2 regions of the Bradyrhizobium sp. UFLA05-109 genome follow, and region 2 is predicted to be linked to the other one. Evidence: predicted binding sites of a transcription regulator. Region 2 holds the regulator's gene; the other holds the start of a gene.
What was found. Region 2 encodes HrcA, which represses chaperone genes, less so after heat shock. Its sites were predicted from a motif close to GTTAGCACTCNCNNNNNGNGAGTGCTAAC; they were not measured.

Region 1 (10,962 bases), on a different contig from region 2:
GCTCCGCCGGGGCCGGTGCGCCGACGCCGCCGAGCACGTGAATCTCGCCGTCCTGGACCAGCCTGACATTGCGGGTGTGGAAGGCATCCAGCGTGGAGCGGTGGCCGATCGATACGATCGTGGTCGACGGCAGCTTCTCCTCCATGAGGCGGTAGAGCAGGGCCTCCGACGGCTCGTCGAGCGAGGCGGTCGCCTCGTCGAGGAACAGGTAATCCGGCGCATGCAGCAGCGCCCGCGCCACCCCTAGGCGCTGCTGCTCGCCGAGCGACAGCGTCCTGTTCCAGTGCCCTTCCTCGTCGAGCTGTTCGGCAAGCCTCGGCATGCCGACCGCTCTCAGCGTCTCCTTGATCTTGTCGGGCGCGATCGTGCCGTGCTCTGCCGGGTAGATCACGGCGTCGCCGAGCGGGCCAATCGGGAAATACGGCCGCTGCGGCAGCATCATCAGGCTGGATTTCCCGGGGATAGCGATCTTGCCGGTGCCGAACGGCCAGATCCCGGCGATGGCGCGGAACAGCGTCGACTTGCCTGAGCCCGACGGTCCCGTCACCAGCACGCGCTCGGGGTGCTGAATCGCAAAGGCGTTGGCTGCGACCAGCGGCTTGCCGTTGGGTAGCTTCACCAGCAGTTGCTCGAGCGCGATGGCCTCGCTGCCCGTGGACGACGTCACGCCGATGGTCGGCTCATGCGCGGGAAGATTGGCGGCCGAGCTGACCGACATCTCGAAGCCGTCGAGACGGGCGACAACCGCGCGCCATTCGGCGAGCGATCGGTAAGTGGTTACGAAGAACGACAGCGCCCGCTGCACGCTGCCGAACGCTGAGCCGGTCTGCATCATGTCGCCGAGCTGGATCTTCTTGGCGAAGTAAGCCGGCGCCACCAGCACATAGGGGAAGATCACGGCGGCCTGCTGATAGCTCGCCGTGAACGCGGTCAGGCGCTTGGTGCGGCTCATAATGCCGTACCAATTGCCGATCACGAAGCTGAAGCGGTGCAGCAGGCGTCCGCGCTCGGCGCTCTCGCCCTTCAGCAGCGCAATCTGCTCGGAATTCTCGCGCACCCGCACCAGGTTGAAGCGGAAGTCGGCTTCATAGCGCTGCTGCTCGAAATTGAGATTGACCAGCGGCACGCCGATCCAGTGCGTCAGGGCGGTGCCGAGGATCGCATAGATCAGGGCGCCCCAGCACAGGTAGCCGGGAATCACGAAATCGGTGCCGAAGAGATGCAGGGGGGCGGCGTTGGACAGGCCCCAAAGAATGATCACGAAGGAGAACAGCGTCACGATCGAGGAGAGCAGGCCGACGCCGATGCTGAGCGTCTGCTCGACGAAATTCTTGACGTCGTCGGTGATGCGCTGGTCCGGATTGTCGGCGGCGTCGCCCGTGAGTTGCATGCGGTAGTGCGTGGCGTCATCGAGCCATTCGCCGAGATAGTGCCGCGTCAGCCATTGCCGCCAGCGGATCTGGAGCCACTGGTTGAGATAGAGCTGATAGACCGCGAGCGCGACGAAGGCCGAGGCAAGGCCGACGAAGATCCAGATCTCGCGCACGAAGCTGTCCAGATCATACGCCTGGAGCGCACTGTAGAAGCGGTTCTGCCACTGGTTCACGAGCACGTCGATCGCGACCAGCGTGAGCTCGATCGCGATCACTGCGGCGAGCAGGCCGCGGCCGGCCCATTTGTCCTCGGACCGGAAGTAGGGCATGGCGATTCGCCAAACGGTCGCGAGCGTCGCGCGGATGTTCTTCACAGATAGGGGTCTCCTGCGGGGTGGGCGTAAGCGCCTGATGCAACGGCGCAAATAAGCGCGCTTAGACTAAAGTTGCAAATCCGGCGATTTGCGTTGTCCGGGCCGACAACCCTAGCATGGGCATAACGGCGCGGGGTGGGGGGCCTCCGGGACTTCGCGAGCTTGTGAGCGGACTGGAACCGCCACATTCGCGACATGACCGCTTCAGGCTCAAGGACTATCGGAACCCACGTCAAGCAGGTTCGGCTGTCCACGCTGGCCGCCCTGCCGCACTAATGCGTGGGGGAGGTAGAGCATGTGGAATCAAATTTATAACCCGCTGAACAATGCGGCGTTGTCGACCATCGCGGCGGCCGTTCCGGTGGTCTCGCTGTTGATCATGATCGCAAGCGGGCGCGTCAAAGCGCATATCGCGGCCGTGATCGCCGTCATCATCACCAACCTGATCACGATCGTCATCTTCACCATGCCGGTGAACATGTCGATCCGGGCCTCCGTGCTCGGCATCGTCACCGGCTTCTTTCCGATCGGATGGATCGTCCTCAACGTCATCTTTCTCTACCAGGTGACGGTCACGACCGGGCGCTTCGAGCTGTTGAAGCGTGCGGTCGGCGGCGTTACCGAGGACCGGCGCCTGCAACTGCTGCTGGTGGCGTTCTCGTTTGGCGCCTTCTTCGAAGGCGCTTCGGGCTTCGGCACGCCCGTCGCGATCACCGGCGCTGTGCTGATCGGTCTCGGCTTTTCGCCGCTCGCCGCGTCCGGCCTGTCGCTGATCGCCAACACCGCGCCCGTCGCCTACGGCGCGCTCGGCACGCCGATCCAGGGCCTTGCCTCCGTCACCGGGCTCGATCCCTACATCTTGGGCGCGATGGTCGGACGGCAATTGCCATTCTTCTCGCTGATCGTGCCGTTTTGGGTGGTGTGGGCGTTCGCGGGCTGGCGCGCCATGAAGGATGTCTGGCCGGCGATCCTGGTCACCGGCGTGTGCTTCGCAATCCCGCAATTCGTGATCTCCAACTACATCAATCCCTGGATCGTCGACATCGGGGCGTCGCTGATCTCGATGGGCGCGCTGATTCTGTTCCTGAAGGTGTGGCAGCCGAAGCAGCTCTGGCTGTCGCCGGCGCTGCGCGGCCGCGATGAATCGGTGTCGGAAATGGGCAAGACCGCACCGCTCGACAAGACGCCGCTCACGCAGGCCGAACTGTGGAGCGCGCTGTTGCCGTGGATCATCGTCTGCATCGTGATGCTGATCTGGGGCAGCGGATGGTTCAAGTCCTGGGCGGATTCGTTGTTCGTCTGGAAGTTTCCCGTTCCTGAACTCGACAAGATGATCAACAAGATGCCGCCGGTTGCGGCGGGCCCCACGCCAGAAGGCGCCGTGTTCAACTTCACCTATCTGTCCTTCACCGGCACGGGCATGCTGATCGCGGCGATCATCTCGGGCTTCCTGATGGGGGTCGGGCCGGGGCGGCTGCTGGTCGAGTATGGCCGCACCATCCGCCTCTGCGCGATCTCGCTGATCACGATCTCGGCGATGCTCGCGATCGGTACGCTGACCCGCCTCTCCGGCGTCGACGCCACGCTCGGTCTCGCCTTTGCGGCGACCGGCGTGCTCTATCCCTTCTTCGGCACGCTGCTCGGCTGGTTGGGCGTGGCGCTGACGGGATCGGATACCGCATCGAACATCCTGTTCGGCAACCTCCAGAAGATCACGTCGCAACAGATCGGCCTGTCGCCGATCCTGATGGCGGCGGCAAACTCCTCCGGCGGCGTGATGGGCAAGATGATCGACGCGCAGTCGATCGTGGTCGCCTCGACCGCCACGCGGTGGTACGGCCACGAGGGCACGATCCTGCGCTTCGTGTTCTGGCACTCGATCGTGCTGGCCTGCCTGGTCGGCGTGCTGGTGACGCTCCAGGCCTATGTCTGGCCGTTCACGGAGCTGGTGCTGAAGTAGCGCCACGCATTCTCAACGAAATCCCCGCGGGAAGGGTCCTGCGGGGATTTTGCGTGCGCGGCGAAGCTTCTCAACGTCGTCCCCGTCTTATAGAAGGTGCGGCGGTTCAAGGATGGTCGAGAGGTCTCATGGTTTCGGTCAAGCAGATGGTGTGCGCGGCTGCCGCGGTGGTGCTGATGGCGGGCGCGGCCCATGCCGAGGACGGCTTTCCCTTCGGGACCGAGATGACGCTTGAGGCTCTGCCGCAGCCCGGCTCGAAGCGCATTCCCAACATCGAGATCGGCGACAATGGCGAGGTGGTGCTGGAGCTCTGGTGCAAGGGCGGCAAGGGCCAGTTCTCGGTCGCCGGCAACACCGTGATCTTCGTCCCGGGCCAGATCCAGGACCGTTCCTGTCCGCCGGCCAAGGCGCAGGCCGATGACGACCTCGTCGCAGCGCTCGCAAGCGTTGAGACCTGGAAGCGCCAGGGCGAATTTCTCACGCTGATCGGCCCGAAGCCGCTGCGCTTCCGGATGAACGGGAATTGACGGTTACGTCATTCCGGGGCGCGCGAAGCGCGAACCCGGAATCTGGAGATTGTTGCACGAGATTCCGGGTTCGACGCTCGCGCGTCGCCCCGGAATGACTTCGTCATTTCCACACCGACTTGTCGGCGTCCCAGCGCTGGCCCTTCAGCTCCTTCGCCAGCGCCTCGATCGCGCCGTTGTCGTCGGTCTGATCGCCCTCTTCATCGGCGCTCGATTCATCCGACAGATTGAGCTTGGCGCCGGTGCTCTCGTCGGCCGTGCTGATCGCGGGGCTGCCGACCCAGAGCAGGAGGCGGTCGCTGTTGCCCGGCTTGTCGGCCGAGACGAGGCCCGCGACCTCGATCGTGTCGGTGAGCTCGAGCGCCGGGAAATCCTGGTTCGGCCGCTTCAAGACGACCTTGAGCTTGCCGGTGACGGGGTTGAAGCTTTGCGAGACGGTTTTTGCCGCCAGCGTCCGCGCCAGCACGTTCGCGACGGTGCCGGCGAGCCGGTCCCGGCTGATCTTGTCGCCGTCGCGCCAGTCGGCCGCAGAGAAGCGGATGGTGCGGTCCATCTCCATCATGCCGGCGGTCCAGCCGGCCGCGGTGACGCCCGGCATCGCCTTGAACTTGGCGAGCAGCGCAGCTGCCCGCTCCGGGTCGACCGACATGTTGATGGTCTGCTCGCCGGCGCGCAGCGCGTCGCAGCCGACCGACAGGCTTGCCAGCGTCACCTCGACGCCCTGGCCTTTCAGGCTCTTCAGGAAATCGGTCGCGGCCTCCAACTTGACCTTGACCGCGATCGCCTCCGGCGAGACCTCGGTGAAGTCCTTCGGCTGCGGCGTGATGCCATCATCCGAGGTCTGGTTGTCCAGAAACTCCTTCTCGCTGAGGTCGGAATTGTCGGGCGAGGCGACCTCGGTCACGTTGCCGCCGATCGAAATCTGGCCGCGGAACTCGACGGTATCGCTGGTCTGCTTGCGCGTCAGCTTGACGGTCACCGGTGCCTTGTCGCCGAGGCTCTGCGTCGTGCCCGACAGGAGCTGGCCGGCGACGGTGAGGTTGACGACGAAGCGGTCCTTGCGGTCGGAATTTTTCGCGGCGGGATAGCAGACGTCGAGCACGGCCGAGGTGACCGTCTTGCCCTGGCGGGTCTCCTTCAGGATGACGTCGGCATTGCCGTCCATCAGCCCGTCGATCGAGGTGAAGTAGCGTGTCTCGGTTCCGCCGGGCGCGGCCGCCTTGGGCGACAATTTCATCTGGGCGGAGGCGACGTCGGGCGCAACCGCAACCAAAACCGCCAAAAAGCCTATCGAGCAGAACGAAAGCGCGCGCATCGACGAAATCCTCAGAGATGGAGCATGATCCGGAAAAGTGTGAAGCGGTTCTCCGAAAAGTCATGCTCGAACAATAGCCCAAAGCGCGATGACGATTCATCCCGATCCGATCGCGCTTTGGAATCGGCGCCACCGTAGTGGGTTTTGGCCGGCGGTTGAATCGGAAAGCGCCGGTAATGGTCGGCAAAAAAGAAGGCCGCCCGGAGGCGGCCTTCGCGTGATTTTTGGTTGGTTGCGACGGCTCAGAAGCCCATGCCGCCGCCGCCGGCCGGCATCGCCGGAGCTGCTTCCTTCTTCGGCAGCTCAGCGACCATGGCCTCAGTGGTCACCAGCAGGCCGGCCACGGAAGAGGCGTCCTGGAGCGCGGTGCGCACCACCTTGGCGGGGTCGATGATGCCCTTCTCGACGAGGTCGACATACTGCTCGGTCTGGGCGTCGAAGCCGAAGGTCTCGGACTTGTTCTCCAGGATCTTGCCGACGACGACCGAGCCTTCGAGGCCGGCGTTCTCGGAGATCTGGCGGACAGGGGCTTCCAGCGCCTTCAGCACGATGTTGATGCCCGCCTGCACGTCGGCATTGGCGTTGGTGAGACGGCCCACCGCCTTCTTGGCGCGGAGCAGCGCGACGCCGCCGCCGGGGACGATGCCTTCCTGCACGGCTGCGCGGGTGGCGTTGAGCGCGTCCTCGACGCGGTCCTTCTTCTCCTTGACCTCGATCTCGGTCGCGCCGCCGACGCGGATCACCGCGACGCCGCCGGCGAGCTTGGCCAGACGCTCCTGGAGTTTCTCACGGTCGTAGTCCGAGGTGGTCTCCTCGATCTGGGCCTTGATCTGGCCGACGCGGGCCTCGATGTCCGGCTTCTTGCCGGCACCGTTGACGATCGTGGTGTTCTCCTTGTCGATCACGACCTTCTTGGCGCGACCGAGCATCTTCACCGTGACGTTCTCGAGCTTGATGCCGAGCTCTTCGGAGATCAGCTGGCCGCCGGTGAGGATCGCGATGTCCTCGAGCATGGCCTTGCGGCGGTCGCCGAAGCCCGGCGCCTTGACGGCCGCGACCTTGAGGCCGCCGCGCAGACGGTTGACGACCAGGGTGGCGAGCGCCTCGCCCTCGACGTCCTCGGCGATGATGACGAGCGGCTTGCCGGACTGCACCACGGCTTCCAGCACCGGCAGCATGGCCTGCAGGCCCGACAGCTTCTTCTCGTGCAGGAGGATGTAGGCGTCCTCGAGCTCGGCGGTCATCTTCTCGGCGTTGGTGACGAAGTACGGCGAGAGATAGCCGCGGTCGAACTTCATGCCCTCGACGATGTCGACTTCGGTGTCCAGCGACTTGTTCTCCTCGACGGTGATGACACCCTCGTTGCCGACCTTCTGCATCGCCTGCGCGATCATCTTGCCGATGGCGGAGTCGCCGTTGGCCGAGATGGTGCCGACCTGGGCGACCTCGGAGGAGGCGGCGACGGGCTTTGCGCGCTTCTCGATGTCCTTGATCACAGCCGCAACCGCGGTGTCGATGCCGCGCTTGAGGTCCATCGGGTTCATGCCGGCGGCAACGGCCTTGGCGCCTTCGCGCACGATGGCCTGGGCCAGCACGGTCGCGGTGGTGGTTCCGTCGCCGGCGAGGTCGTTGGTCTTGGAGGCGACCTCACGGACCATCTGGGCGCCCATATTCTCGAACTTGTCCTCGAGCTCGATCTCCTTGGCGACGGTGACGCCGTCCTTGGTGATACGGGGCGCGCCGAAGCTCTTCTCGATGACGACGTTGCGGCCCTTCGGACCGAGCGTCACCTTGACGGCGTTGGCGAGAATGTCGACGCCGCGCAGCATGCGTTCGCGCGCGTCTCCGGAAAACTTGACGTCTTTGGCAGCCATTTCTTGCTCCTGAAAACTGAACTGGATGGGCGCCGCACTTTTCCGTCGTCATTGCCGGGTGGAGGTCCGGCAATCCATCCTCTTAACGAGAAATGATGGATGCCCGGGTCAGGCCCGGGCATGGCAATGGCGCGTGCGGCGGGGTTTGAAGGGACGTCGTGGCCTTAGGCCAGGACGCCCATGATGTCCGACTCCTTCATGATCAGGAGATCTTCATTGTCGATCTTGACCTCGGTGCCCGACCACTTGCCGAACAGCACGCGGTCGCCGACCTTGAGGTCGATCGGGATCAGCTTACCCGCCTCGTCCCGGCCGCCGGGGCCGACGGCGACGATTTCGCCCTGGGACGGCTTCTCCTTGGCGGTGTCGGGAATGATGATGCCACCCTTGGACTTTTCCTCGGCATCGATACGTTTGACCACGACACGGTCATGCAGCGGACGAAATTTGGACTTAGCCATGACGTTTCCCTTTGGAGGCTCGCTTCGGAAGCGGCGGAAGTAGTGAGGGGCCTGCGCCCCCGTCCGACCTCCGGATCGAATGCCAGGATCGAACGGCGCGCTTTAGCAATCGGGCTTCCCGAGTGCTAATAGTGCGCCCGGAAATATGGCTTGGCCGCGATCCTGTCAAGCAAAGGTGGTTAAGCCAATGGTGAGACGGATATAGGATGTTGACGATCGAAACGAATTGGGGACGCTGTCGTATTCTACGACGTCATTGCCCCGACAGCGGTTTTGCGCTTGGCTGCAGGAGGGGGCTGCCAGGCTCGTGTTTGGGGGGCGCTTTGCTCGGGGGAATGCCATGATCAGTTCAGCTCACGCGCGGACGGTTGCGAAGCTGGGCGCCGCCGCAGCCTTGGCGCTGCTGCTGGGTGCATGTGGCGGTGGCATGAGCCTGCCGTCGTTCTCGTCGTCCTCGCCGCCGCCGGAGGCCGAGCCCGGCACCGGGCCGGAAATGCCGGCCTCGATCCGCGCCGACGAGATCGTCGGCCGCTGGGGCCTTGCCTCGTTCCAGAACCCGGCCGACCGCGCCCGCACCGAGGCTGCGGCCCGTGCGCAGTGCAAGAATCCCTACGTGATCGGCGCCGGTTCGAGCGGCGGTGTGATCATGCACCTGGCCGACCAGGCGACGCCGCAAGAGCTGCGGCTGAAGGGGTCACCGAGCGGCAAGAACTATATCGGACCGCCCGGCCCGACCCCCGGCGAGCAGGACCGCGAGATCGTCTCCTTCGATGGCCGCGTCATGGTCACCCGCTTCATCGACAAGGACGCCGCCACCCGCTACGGCAACATGGTTTACGTCCGCTGCGCGCCGCGGGCGTGATCTTCTCTCCGTCATTCCGGGGCGATGCGAAGCATCGAACCCGGAATCTCGAGCTTCCGGGTTCACGCTGCGCGTGCCCCGGAATGACAGCGTGAGATAGAACCCCAAAACAAAAAAGCGCCGGCCCAAGGCCGGCGTTTTGTTTCTCTTCGTGTCCCGTCCGGTCAGTCGAACAGGGCGTCGATGTCGTCCTGCGAGGCGTGACCGACGTCACCGGCGAGCTTCGGGCCGTTGAGCAGCTTGGCGTCTTCGTCGCGGGTGTCGACGATCGGCGGCGCGTGGGCCTTGATCGCGTCGACGCCGCCCCAGATATCCATCATCGCATTGATGTGCTGCTCGATGAACTTCATCGTGCCCATCACCTTGTTGATGCGCTGCCCGGTCAAATCCTGGAAGTTGCAGGCCTCGAAGATCGAGATGACGCGTTCCTGGATGTCGTCGGCGAGCCGCTTCTGCTGGTCCACCGAATCCACCTTGGAGAGTGCGCTGGCGGCCTGGTCGATCGACTCGGCCGCTTCGAGGATCTGCTGGGTCGCCTGCTCGGTGCCGCCGACGACAGCGCCGAGCTCGCCATTGACCTTGGCCATCTCTTCGCCGTTGAAGCTCTTGCCGTGCAGCACCGCGATCTCGCGCTTGGTGCGGCTGATGGCATCGTGGATGAGGTCGAGTTCAACCTTCAGCTTCTCGCATTGTTCGATCTGGGCGCGGTAGGTCTCCAGCATCGCGCGCGCGTCGGCGACTTCCTGCGCCATGACGGTTTCGCTCGGCGGGAGCGGGGCGTGCCCCGCGTGGCTGTTACGCGCCATTTGCGCGCGGATCGCGCGCAGCTCGGCCATGATCTCGCTGTGCATCGGAGCAGCCTCGTCAATCATCTCCGGACTGGGCATCTCGCCGACGATTGCTTCCTCGACGCGAAAACGTTTGCGGTGAACAGCCATATTGGAACTCCCCCCACCTCACTCACGCGGCCTTTGTAGACAGAAGGGATTTAACACGACGTTCACGGCGGGAACCGCTTTGCGATCGCTCGCAATTCGCGCACACACCAGCGATTAACCATGCATATCGGCCGTTCACCGAAAATAAACGCTAGCGGACAAAAGGCGCTGATGTTCGCGACGTGGTGAATCATAACGCCGTTTCCGTTTACCAAACCAAACGGCTTTTGATTTTAAGTGGCCGCATCGCGAAGGGCAGGTCTGCGCCCGTCGCGATGAACGCACCAGACGAAACAGTACAGAGTACGTCGATGTTCAAGAAAATGTCTGTCGCGCTGCTCGGCAGCGCATGCACCTTTGTCGCCGGGATCGATCGCGCCGCCGCATTCGACAACACCGTGCCATCCGATCCGCCCCCCGTGCTTTATCAGCCGCAGGCGCCGCCGCAGCCGGTGCGCGTCGCCTCCAATGCCAACATGGGCGGCGGCTTCATCGAATTCCTGTTCGGCGGCGAGGAGCGTGGCCAGCGCTATTATCCGCAGCAGCAGCCGACGTATCAGCAGCAGCCGGCCTATTACGACCAGCGCAATTTGCCGCCGATGGGCGAGCCGCAGATGCAAGGTATGGTGCCGCAGCAGGATGCAGCCGATCCGCGCTTGCGTCCGTTTGATCCGAAGTTCGAAAAACAGCTCGTCGCGTACGAGGGGAGGGAAGGCGCCGGCACCATCGTCGTCGATACGCCCAACAAGTTCCTCTATCTCGTCGAAGGCAATGGCAAGGCGCTGCGCTACGGCATCGGGGTCGGCCGTCCGGGCTTCACCTGGTCCGGCGTGAAGGCGATCACGGCCAAGCGCGAATGGCCGGATTGGACGCCGCCGGCGGAAATGATTGCGCGCCGTCCAGATCTGCCGCGGCACATGGAAGGCGGCCCTGAAAACCCGCTCGGCGCGCGCGCGATGTATCTGGGCTCTTCGCTCTATCGCATCCACGGCTCCAACGAGCCCTGGACCATCGGCACAAACGTCTCCTCCGGCTGCATCCGTATGCGGAACGAGGACGTCATCGACCTCTACGGCCGCGTCAATGTCGGCACCAGGGTCGTGGTGATGTGAACGCGGCGAAAGCGGCGAAACGAGAACGGCCGCCGGAAGGGCGGCCGTTTTGCATTTAAGGGTGATGCTGCTTACGCGTAATCGCTGCCGCCGTCGTCGCCGCCGCCGAAATCGCTGTCGTCGGCCATGTCGACGTTGTCGGCATCGTCATAGTCCTGCTGATCGT
Region 2 (10,962 bases):
AACGGGTTCAGCCGTCAGCCGGACCATGCCCCGAAGGCACGTGCGTTACCCTGTTACGGCGCAGCCAAACCCGTTAAAAGTCCGGGCGACAAACTGTCCGGACGGCCGGACAGCCAGGGCCACGGCCCGCGCGACAAAGGGGCCCGACGTCCCACCATCGAACGGCCTCAATGTGGACCAAGTAGACTAGCCATGAAATTGATACGCCCCCTCGCCGCGCTTGCCGTTCTCATTGCCTCCGCCCTTCCGGCCTTCGCGGCCGATGCCGTTTTCCCGCCGGGCCAGCGCGTCGGCATGGTGCCGTTGATCGGCCTCTCCCAAGCCAAGACCTTTCCGGGCTTCGAGAGCGAGGACGGAGGCGTGAAGGTGCTGGTCACCGAGTTGCCGCCCGACGCCTATGGCGAGGTCACCAATGCCTTCAAGGCCAATCCCGGCGGCACCGGCGGCATCAAGCCGGACAAGATCGAGACGCCGGCCGGCCTTGCCTATTACACCGTCGAGACCGGCAAGGCCGGCACGGAAACGGTGAAGCGCTATTCGATGATCGTGCCGGGCACCGGCTTCTCCGGCTACGTCGCCGTGCAGATCCCGGAGAACGCCGCCAAGATCTACTCGGACGACGCGGTGCGCCAGATGTTCGCCACCGCGGTCACGCGCAAGGAGGTCCCGGTCGACGAGCAGCTCGCGCAGATGCCGTTCCGGATCACCGATCTCGCCGACTTCAAGAACGTCCGCATGCTGTCGCCGGGCGCCAGCATTGTGCTTGCCGACGGCAACGAGACCACGGGCTTCGAGCCCAAGCCGTACATGATCATTGGCCTGATCGGCGCAACGCCGCAGCAGCCGGATGATCGCGCCCGCTTCGCGCAGGAGGCGGCGATGCAGATCCCCGGCATGCGCGAGTCCAGAATCACCATGTCCGAGCCGATCCGCGTCAACGGCCAGCCGGCCATCGAAACCCGGCTCGACGGCGTCAGTGGCAAGGACAAGACCCAGGTTACGGTGGTGCAGTGGATCCGCTTCGGCGGCGGTACGTCGCTGCGCATCATCGCCAGCGCCCCGCGTGACCAGTGGTCGGAGGCGTTCACCCGCTTCCGCGCGGTGCGCGACGGCATCCAGCCCAAAGGCTGACCAAAGCCGGCCGCATTTTCGGGCTTTTGTTCGTACACAAATGGAACTACGCTTTCCTCCTTGGTTCATCCTGGAGGGAGGACGTACGATGCTGGATCGGCGCAAAGTACTCGCGGGCGTTTCCACTGTTGCTCTCGCGAGCCTCGTTTCAAGCAAGCTCTGGGCAGCGACGGCGATCAAGCCCGACGATGCCTCCGCGCTGCTCGTGATCGACGTGCAAAACTGCTTCCTGCCCGGCGGCAGCCTCGCCGTGAAGGAAGGCGAGCAGGTGGTGCCGGTGATCAACAAGATCGCAAAATCGTTCGCCAATGTCGTGATGACACAGGACTGGCACACGCCGGGGCACGTGTCGTTCGCCTCCGTTCACTCCGGCAAGAAGCCGTTCGAAACCATCGACCTGCCCTACGGCAAGCAGGTGCTGTGGCCCGACCATTGCGTGCAGGGCACCGACGGCGCCGCGCTGTCGAAGGACCTGTCGATCCCGCAGGCCGAGCTCATCATCCGCAAGGGCTTTCACAAGGACGTCGACAGCTACTCGGCTTTCCTGGAGGCCGACGGCAAGACATCGACTGGCCTCGCCGCCTACCTGAAGTCGCGCAAGATCAAGCGCGTGTTCGTCGCAGGGCTAGCGACCGATTTCTGCGTCGCCTGGACCGCGCTCGACGCGCGCAAGGCCGGCTTCGAGGTCTATGTGGTGGAAGACGCCTGCCGCGGCATCGACACGCAGGGCTCGCTGGCCAAGGCCTGGGCCGACATGGCCAAGGCCGGCGTGAAGCGGATCCAGTCTGCGGATATCGCAGCCACGGCGTAAGACCAGCAAGCTGTCATTCCGGGACAGCTCGGAGAGCCGAACCCGGAATGACGACACAGCTTTCAGAACACGGCTTACGCCGCGCCGTTCGACTCGTTGTTGTTGGCCGCCGCCGCGGCTTTCGCACCGCCCTTGGCAACGCCGACGAGAGCCGGGCGCAGCACGCGCTCGCCGATGGTGTAACCGGCCTGGACCACCTGAACCACGGTGCCCGACGGCACCGACGGATCGGGCACCTCGAACATCGCCTGCTGGAAATTCGGATCGAACTTCTGGCCCGAGGGGTCGAACTTCTTCACGCCGTGTTTTTCCAGCGCGTTGAGCAGCGAGCGCTCGGTGAGTTCCACGCCTTCGATCAGCGCGGTCAGGCCGGGATCGGCATTGGCACGTGCCTCGGCCGGCACCGCATCAAGCGCACGCTGGAGGTTGTCGGCGATATCGAGCACGTCGCGCGCAAAGCCGGTAATGCCGTACAGCCTGGCGTCGGCGACCTCCTTGGTGGTGCGCTTGCGCAGGTTTTCCATCTCGGCCAGCGTCCGCAGCATGCGGTCGCGCGCCTCAGCCGCTTCCTTCTGCAAGATCTCGACCGAACCGGGCTCCGGATCGTCGGGCATGATGTAGGGCTTCGACACCACGGGCTCGCCGGTCGGCGCAGTCGTGTCTTCGGGTTGCCGGTCTTGATCGGTCATCGGCTGCCTTCTCGAACTCGTCTCAAGGGATTTTTCTCGCCGGGATATCGTGCTTCGCAGCGCGAAAATCAAGCGCCCGTGATCAGGCGAAAACGGCCGTCAGCCCCCCAACAGGCGGCTGACGATGCGGGCGGCATAGTCCACGGTCGGGATCACGCGGGCATAATTCAGCCGCGTCGGCCCGATCACGCCCAAAACACCGACGATGTGCCCGGCGGCATCCCGATACGGCGAGATGATCGTCGAGGAGCCCGACAGCGAGAACAGCTTGTTCTCAGAGCCGATGAAGATGCGCACGCCCTCGGCGGTCTCGGCGCGCCCCAAGAGGTCGATCACGCCACGCTTGGTCTCGAGATCGTCGAACAGCAGCCGCACCCGCTCGAGATCCTCCAGCGCGTGCAGGTCTTCGAGCAGATTGGCGTGACCGCGCACGATGAGCTGCCGGTCCTCGTTCTCGCCACCCGACCAGCTCGCGATGCCGGCCGCGATCACCTTCTGGGTGAGCTGGTCGAGCTCGGCGCGGGCCTGCCCGAGCGCCGTTTCCAGCTCGAGCCGCGCCTCGGCGAGGGTCCGGCCGCGGATGCGTGCATTGAGGAAGTTGGAAGCCTCCGTCAGCGCCGAGGAGGGAACTCCAAGCGGTAGCGTCAGCACGCGGTTCTCGACCTGGCCGTCCTCGCCGACCAGAATCACCAGCGCCCGCTCGGGTTCCAGGCGGACGAATTCGATATGCTTCAGTCGCGCATTGGACTTCGGCGTCAACACCACGGCTGCGGCCCGGGTGAGGCCAGACAGCCGCGTCAGCGCCTCCTCCAGCGCCGCCTCGACCGATTGGGCGTGGCCGACATTGGTAAGCTGGCTCTGGATCGATTGTCGCTCGGCCTCGTTGAGTTCCCCGACCTGCATCAGCGCGTCGACGAAGAAGCGCAGGCCGAGTTCCGTCGGCAGCCGGCCGGCGGAGGTGTGCGGGGCGTAGATTAGGCCGAGCTGTTCCAGATCGGCCATGACGTTGCGCACCGAGGCCGGCGATAGCGGCAGCGCGATCAGGCGGGAGATATTGCGCGAGCCGACCGGCTCGCCGGTCGCCAGATAGCTCTCGACGATTTGACGAAAGATGTCGCGAGAGCGCTCGTTGAGCTGGGCGAGGCCCGCGCGCGGCGCGATCAGATGAATCGGATCGTGATGGGCCACAGACGGTAACTCCTCTCAGATGCACATAATTTGTCCATCCGGAGGGCCCGTGACAAGCGCGTCTTTGGCCAAATGGGGGCGACGTTCCGACGCCACGGGGGAAAAGCCCTTGCCGGGCCCCCTTCCCCCTCCTACAAGCACCGCGAACAGCCTTTTCCCTGCGAGTTTTGGAGGATTTCCCATGCGGCCAAGCCGCCGTGCGCCCGACGAATTGCGCCCCGTGACGCTGGAGCGCGGCGTGGTCAAATATGCGGAAGGCTCGTGCCTCGTAAAATTCGGCGACACCCATGTGCTGGTCACCGCTACGCTGGAAGACCGCCTGCCGCCATGGCTCAAGGGCCAGGGCCGCGGCTGGGTCACCGCCGAATACGGCATGCTCCCGCGCGCGACCTCGGAACGCACCCGTCGCGAGGCTTCCGCCGGCAAGCAGAGCGGCCGCACCGTGGAGATCCAGCGCCTGATCGGCCGCTCGCTTCGCACCATCGTCGATCTCGAAGCGCTCGGCGAGCGCCAGATCACGGTCGATTGCGACGTGCTCCAGGCCGACGGTGGCACGCGCACGGCCTCGATCACGGGGGCCTGGGTCGCGCTGGCCGACTGTGTCAACTGGATGAAGACGCGCAACATGATCAAGGCGAACGTGCTGCGCGACAACGTCGCCGCGATCTCCTGCGGCATCTATAACGGCACGGCGGTGCTCGACCTCGATTATGCCGAGGATTCCGAGGCCGAGACCGACGCCAATTTCGTCATGACGGGCGATGGCCGCATCATCGAGGTCCAGGGAACGGCGGAACGCGAGCCGTTCACGCAGGAGGAATTCCTGTCGCTGATGGCGCTGGCCCGCAAGGGTGTCGCGCGTCTCGTGGACTTGCAGAAAATGGCGGTGGCGTAGTCAATAGGCCATGCACCGGCGAATCACAGGCAAGCTCATCATCGCGACCCATAATCCCGGCAAGCTTGCCGAGATGCGGGAGCTGCTGGCGCCGCACGGCGTCGAGGCAGTCTCGGCCGGCGAGCTTGGCCTCGACGAGCCTGAAGAAACCGGCAACGACTTTCGCAGCAATGCCGCGATCAAGGCCATCGCCGCTGCGAAGGCCATGAGACTTCCGGCGTTCGCCGATGATTCCGGCATCGTGGTCGACGCGCTCGACGGCGCGCCGGGAATTTACAGTGCGCGCTGGGCGGGCTCCGACAAGGATTTTGCCGCGGCGATGGCGCAGATCGAGCGCCTGTTGAGGGAGCGCGGCGCCATCACGCCGGACCAGCGCAAAGCGCATTTCGTCTCCGCACTCTGCGTTGCCTGGCCCGATGATCATCTCGAGGAGGTCGAGGCGCGCGTCGACGGCACGCTGGTCTGGCCGCCGCGCGGCACCGCCGGCTTCGGCTACGACCCGATGTTCCTGCCCGACGGCCACACGCGCACCTTTGGCGAGATGGAAAGCATCGAGAAGCACGGCCTGCCGCCGTTGGGCCTTGGCCTGTCGCACCGTGCCCGCGCCTTCGTGAAACTTGCGGAGATCTGCCTTGAGCCGCGCTGACAGGGGCGCCTTCGGCGTCTACGTGCACTGGCCGTTCTGCCTGTCGAAGTGTCCCTATTGCGACTTCAACAGCCACGTCCGCCACGCCGCGATCGACGAGATGCGCTTTGCCCGCGCCTTCGCGCGCGAGATCGAGACCACGGCCAAGCGCGCGCCCGGCCGCGAGGTCACCTCGATCTTCCTCGGCGGCGGCACGCCATCCCTGATGCAGCCTGCGACCGTCGGCGCCGTGTTAGAGGCGATCGGCAAGCACTGGCGCGTCGCCGATGACGTCGAGGTCACGCTGGAAGCCAACCCGACCAGCGTCGAGGCCACGCGCTTTGCCGGCTATCGCGCCGCCGGCGTCAACCGCGTCTCGCTCGGTGTGCAGGCGCTCGACGATGTCTCGCTGAAGATGCTCGGGCGCCTGCACAGCGCGCGCGAGGCGCTCGATGCGGTTGCCATCGCGCGGCGTTCGTTCGAGCGCTACTCGTTCGACCTGATATATGCCCGCCCGGATCAGACTCCGGCGATGTGGGAGAATGAACTCCGCCGCGCCATCGATGAAGCCGCCGAGCATTTGTCGCTCTACCAGCTCACGATCGAGGAAGGTACGCCGTTCTTCGGCCTGCACCAGGCCGGCAAGCTGAAAACGCCGGACGAAGCGGTCGCGCGCGCGCTCTATGACGTCACGCAGGAGACCTGCGACAAGCTCGGCCTGCCCGCCTACGAGATTTCGAATCACGCACGCCGCGGCGCCGAGTGCCGGCACAATCTGGTCTACTGGCGCGGCGAGGAATATGCCGGCATCGGTCCCGGCGCGCATGGCCGGCTCGACATCGACGGCATCAGGCACGCGACCGCCACCGAGAAGCGTCCCGAGGCCTGGCTGATGCGGGTCGAGACCAACGGCGACGGTGTCGTCACCGACGAACTCCTCAACAGCGAGGAGCGCGCCGACGAATTCTTGCTGATGGGATTGCGCCTCGCCGAAGGCATCGACCCCAAGCGCTACGCCGCGCTCGCCGGCCGCCCGCTCGATCCCCGCCGCATCGCGCTCCTGCGCGAGGAAGGCGCGATCACAGTCGACACGACGGGCCGCCTGCGCGTCACCAGCAGCGGATTTCCGGTGCTGGATGCGGTGGTCGCGGATCTCGCGGCATAGCCAACTGCCGTAGGGTGGGCAAAGCGACTTGTCCGCCGTAGCTCGAAGAGCGAAGGCGGAAGCGTGCCCACCTCTTCTGACGCAATCGTGGAGAGATGGTGGGCACGGCGCGAAGAGCACCTTTGCCCCCCTACGGCAGCCTCACTTGCTGCTAAGCCCCAAAGCTCTTCGGCGAGCCCGCGACCGCGACGCCGCCGCCGGTCGTCACCTTCATCACCGCAAGTCCCCGCTCATTGGTGCCGTCGGCGCGGAAACGGAACAGGCCGTCGATGCCGGCGAAGCCAGACGGGTTGGTCAGCACGTCCTGTGAGAAGCGCGTGGTGCCTTGTGTGCGCGCGAGCGCTGCGACGAGCGCCACTGCGTCATAGGCGAGCGTCGCCGTGCGCACCGGTTCGGCGCCATATTTCGTGCGGTAGCGGCCGGCGAAGGCGCGAAAGCCTGCCGGGTCCGGCGCGGCATAGAGACCACCCTGCAGCGCCTGGCTCGCATAGACGCGCGGGTTGTCCCACAGGCCGGTGCCGAGCAACTGGATGTTGCGCAAGTTGGCGCCCGCAGCGGTCAGCGCATCGGCCACCGCGACGACGGAATCGCCGTCATCGGCAATGAACAGCGCGTCCGCGCTGCCGAGCGCCTGCGCGACGTTGCGCGCCGGCGTGGCGCGATCGCCGCCGAATTTCTCGAACGCAACCACGCGTCCACCCCGCCGCGGCACCGCCGCCTTGAAGGCTGCCTCCACCACATTGCCATAGGCATTCTCCGGCAGCAGCGCCGCGAAGGAGCGCTTCCCGATGCTGGCGGAATATTCGACGATGCGGTTGACGTCCGATTCGGGCAGAAAGCTCAACAGGAAGACGCCGCGGCCGGCGATGCTGGCATCGGTCGAGAACGCCATCACCGAGATGCCACGCGTACGCGCGACCTGCGCAACGGCCGGCACGGATTGGGCGAACAGCGGCCCCAGAATGATCTCCGCGCCTTCGTCGACCGCCTGCTGCGCGCCGCCTTGTGCGCCCTGCGGCGTGCCGTTGTCGTCCTTGATCAGAAGTTGGACGTTCGGGTTCTGGAATTCGGCGAGCGCCATTTCGGCGGCGTTGCGCATCGACTGCGCGGCGAGCCCGGCATTGCCGGCGGCCGAGAGCGGCAGGATCAAGCTGACCTTCACCCCGCCGGTGCCGGCGGTGGTGGCCTGCTGCTGTGGCCCGGCGGCCCCCGGCTGAGAGGGGGAACTGAAGGGATTGGAGAACTGGCTGAGACTCTGCTGCACGCCGGTGCAGGCCGAGAGCAAGGGCGTGCCGAGCAGGAGCCCTAGCGCGCTCCGCCGGGTCGCTCCCGACGATCGGGGCCCGGAGGTGACAGACTTGGGATAGCGCGGGCCCGGCATGGCAACTCTTCGTAACGACCAGACCACTTAAGGCCCGGTCAGGACTTCACCTCCGCAAGGGAGGACGCGGATTGCAGCATATTGTCGGCAAATAGTTAACCAAAACAAAAGGATAATGACCGCTTAACGCGACCGCCCTTCCACCATGGCGAGCTGCCCACCGAGTTTTAAAGGCTGCACCAACGCGGGCTTTTCGCCGCGAATGTGGCGCAAGCGCGTCTCTCCCTTTAAGTGTATCCATTATGCGCGCAAAGACCGCCCCAATAAATACGCCTGAAGGTGCGGCGGAACCCGCCGCACGCGGTTTTGCCATTGGTCCCCATCACTTTTCAGCCAGCAAGGCGGCGCCGGGCCTCTACCTCGTCGCCACCCCCATCGGCAATCTCGGCGACATCACCTTGCGGGCGCTCGAGACGCTGGCCGGCGTCGACATCGTTGCCTGCGAGGACACCCGGATCACCCGGCGGTTGACCGAGCGCTACGGCATCACCGCCCAGCTCAAACCCTATCATGAGCACAATGCAGAGGCTGCGCGGCCGAGGATCCTGGAGGCGCTGGCGCAGGGCGGTTCCATCGCGCTGGTCTCCGACGCCGGCACGCCGCTGATCTCCGATCCCGGCTTCAAGCTGGTGCGCGAGGTTTCTGCCGCGGGCCACGCGGTGTACGCGCTGCCCGGTCCATCCTCGGTGCTGGCGGCGCTGTCTGTCGCGGCGCTGCCGACCGATCGATTCTTCTTCGAAGGTTTTCTGCCCGCAAAATCGACCGCCCGCCGCAAGCGCCTCGGCGAGCTCGCCCGGATCGATGCGACCCTGGTGCTGTTCGACTCCGGCAATCGCGTGCAGGAGACGCTGGCCGATCTCGCCGAGGTCATGGCAGATCGCGAAGCCGCGATCTGCCGCGAGCTGACGAAGCTGCACGAGGAGATCTCGCGCAGCCCCCTCAGCGAGCTCGCCGGCCGTGCCGATACGCTGGAGACCCGCGGCGAGTTCGTGCTGGTCATCGGCCCGCCGGCAGCCGATGCGCGGGAGATGACGCCGGATGCGCTCGACGATCTCCTGCGCGAACAGCTCGCGAACAGCAGCGTCAAGGACGCGGTCGCGCATGCGGTCGAAGTCTCGGGCCGGCCGCGCCGCGAGGTCTATGCCCGCGCACTCGAACTTGCCAAGAACTTGCCTGCGAAGAACTTGCCTGCCAAGAACTTGCGGGGCGACGATGGGGAAGACTGACGGCGCCCTGCCCGCCGAGCCCAAACTCCCCTCGCCGGAACGCGTCGCTGCGTTCCAGACCGGCATTTCGGCAGAAAGCCGCGCCGCGGCCTTCCTGATCGCCAAGGGCTATCGCATTCTGGCGAGACGCTTCCGCACGCCGCATGGCGAGATCGACATCGTCGCGCGCCGGCGCAATCTGATCGCCTTCGTCGAGGTCAAGGCGCGCGCCAGCCTCGATGAGGCCGCCTTTGCCGTGACGCCGCGCCAGCAGCAGCGCATCATCGACGCCGCGCAGGGGTGGCTTGCGGCGCATCCCGAGCATGCCGAATTTGAATTGCGATTCGACGCCATGCTGATTGCGCCGAAGTCCCTTCCACGCCATGTGTTGGCGGCATTCGACGCCTCGACCTGAAAGGCAGCCCATGAAACTGAACGTCGCCGTCCAGATGGACCCCATCGCCAGCATCAACATCCGCGGCGATTCCACCTTTGCGCTGCTTCTGGAGGCGCAGAAGCGCGGCCACGGGCTGTCCTACTATACGCCCGACAAGCTGTCGCAGGTCGGCAACGAGCTGGTCGCACCGGTGCAGCTCCTGACCGTGCGTGACGAGCCCGGCAATCACTTCACCCTCGGCGAGCCCAGGCGCGAGGCATTGAACGGCTTTGACGTGGTGCTGCTGCGGCAGGATCCGCCGTTCGATCTCGCCTACATCACCTCAACCCATTTCCTGGAGTGCATCCATCCGAAGACGCTGGTCGTCAACGATCCCGTGAGCGTGCGCAACGCGCCGGAAAAGCTGTTCGTGATGAACTTTCCGCAGCTGATGCCGCCGACCCTGATCTCGCGCGACCTCGACGAGATCAACGCCTTCCGCGAGCAGCACGGCGCCGTCGTCATGAAGCCCCTGCACGGCCATGGCGGTGCCGCGGTGTTCCGCGTGATGCCGCAGGACATGAATTTCGGCTCGCTCTACGACATGTTCTCGGTGACCTTCAAAGAGCCCTGGGTGATCCAGCAGTTCATCCCCGAGGTCAAGCACGGCGACAAGCGCATCATCCTGGTCAATGGCGAGTTCGCCGGCGCCGTCAACCGCGTCCCGGCGCCCGACGATCTCCGCTCCAACATGGTGCGCGGCGGCGCGGCGCAAGCCACCGACCTCACCCCGCGCGAACGCGAGATCTGTGAAACGGTCGGGCCGGCACTGCGCGAGCGCGGCCTCCTGTTCGTCGGCCTCGACGTCATCAACGACCGGCTCACCGAGATCAACGTGACCTCGCCGACGGGCATCCGTGCGATCGCGCGGCTCGGCGGGCCGGACATCGCGGCGAAGATCTGGGATGTGATCGAGACGAAGCGGAGCAAATAATCCGCACGGGCCGAAATTCTCCGATGTCGTCCTGGCTTTCGCCAGGACGACATCGAGGGAAGACGCCTCCCTCTCGCGCGTTTGGGCTTTCGCGTCGCGGGCTAACCACGCGTTCACCATGTCGCGTCACGCACAGACACAAAACGCCTGATCTCTTGCGTGAATCTACGGAGTTATCGCTTTCCGAATAACGCGGCGTTCACCATGCAGCCAAAACCCGCGGCGTGACCGGCGATCACATTCGGCCTCGCAACACCCCTTATACCTTTACTGCCTACTCATCGACGACGGGGAACCCGCCACGTGCGGTTCGAGTGCCCCGCGTAAGAGTAAAGGCGTATGAATACCGCACGCATCGTGGTTCTTGTCATTGCGCTCGGCGCCGGCGGCGTCGCCGCATATCTGGCGAGCAGCTATGACAACAGGCCGGCACCCGCGGCAGCACCCGTGGCTGCGCCGCTGCCCACTGTCGAGGTTCTCGTCGCAAAATCCGACATCGGCC

Region 1: a site for HrcA is predicted at 7,986-8,014, ahead of Q3C01_RS37120 (co-chaperone GroES). Genes of this name have one in related genera too.

What each region holds. Positions count from the first base shown of each region.
Region 1 is NZ_JBBIAR010000075.1:10,573-21,534, forward strand. Features, by position in the region: gene Q3C01_RS37095 (ABC transporter ATP-binding protein/permease) at 1-1,747, opposite strand, end outside; gene Q3C01_RS37100 (L-lactate permease) at 2,043-3,707, shown strand; gene Q3C01_RS37105 (META domain-containing protein) at 3,836-4,234, shown strand; gene Q3C01_RS37110 (hypothetical protein) at 4,338-5,549, opposite strand; gene groL (chaperonin GroEL) at 5,792-7,423, opposite strand; gene Q3C01_RS37120 (co-chaperone GroES) at 7,588-7,884, opposite strand; gene Q3C01_RS37125 (hypothetical protein) at 8,225-8,746, shown strand; gene Q3C01_RS37130 (protein phosphatase CheZ) at 8,911-9,684, opposite strand; gene Q3C01_RS37135 (L,D-transpeptidase) at 9,996-10,796, shown strand; gene Q3C01_RS37140 (DUF2076 domain-containing protein) at 10,868-10,962, opposite strand, start outside.
Region 2 is NZ_JBBIAR010000007.1:77,922-88,883, forward strand. Features, by position in the region: gene Q3C01_RS06730 (hypothetical protein) at 193-1,131, shown strand; gene pncA (bifunctional nicotinamidase/pyrazinamidase) at 1,220-1,942, shown strand; gene grpE (nucleotide exchange factor GrpE) at 2,017-2,631, opposite strand; gene hrcA (heat-inducible transcriptional repressor HrcA) at 2,731-3,819, opposite strand; gene rph (ribonuclease PH) at 4,001-4,714, shown strand; gene rdgB (RdgB/HAM1 family non-canonical purine NTP pyrophosphatase) at 4,725-5,360, shown strand; gene hemW (radical SAM family heme chaperone HemW) at 5,347-6,504, shown strand; gene Q3C01_RS06765 (penicillin-binding protein activator) at 6,656-7,885, opposite strand; gene rsmI (16S rRNA (cytidine(1402)-2'-O)-methyltransferase) at 8,128-9,111, shown strand; gene Q3C01_RS06775 (YraN family protein) at 9,098-9,505, shown strand; gene gshB (glutathione synthase) at 9,516-10,460, shown strand; gene cpaB (Flp pilus assembly protein CpaB) at 10,800-10,962, shown strand, end outside.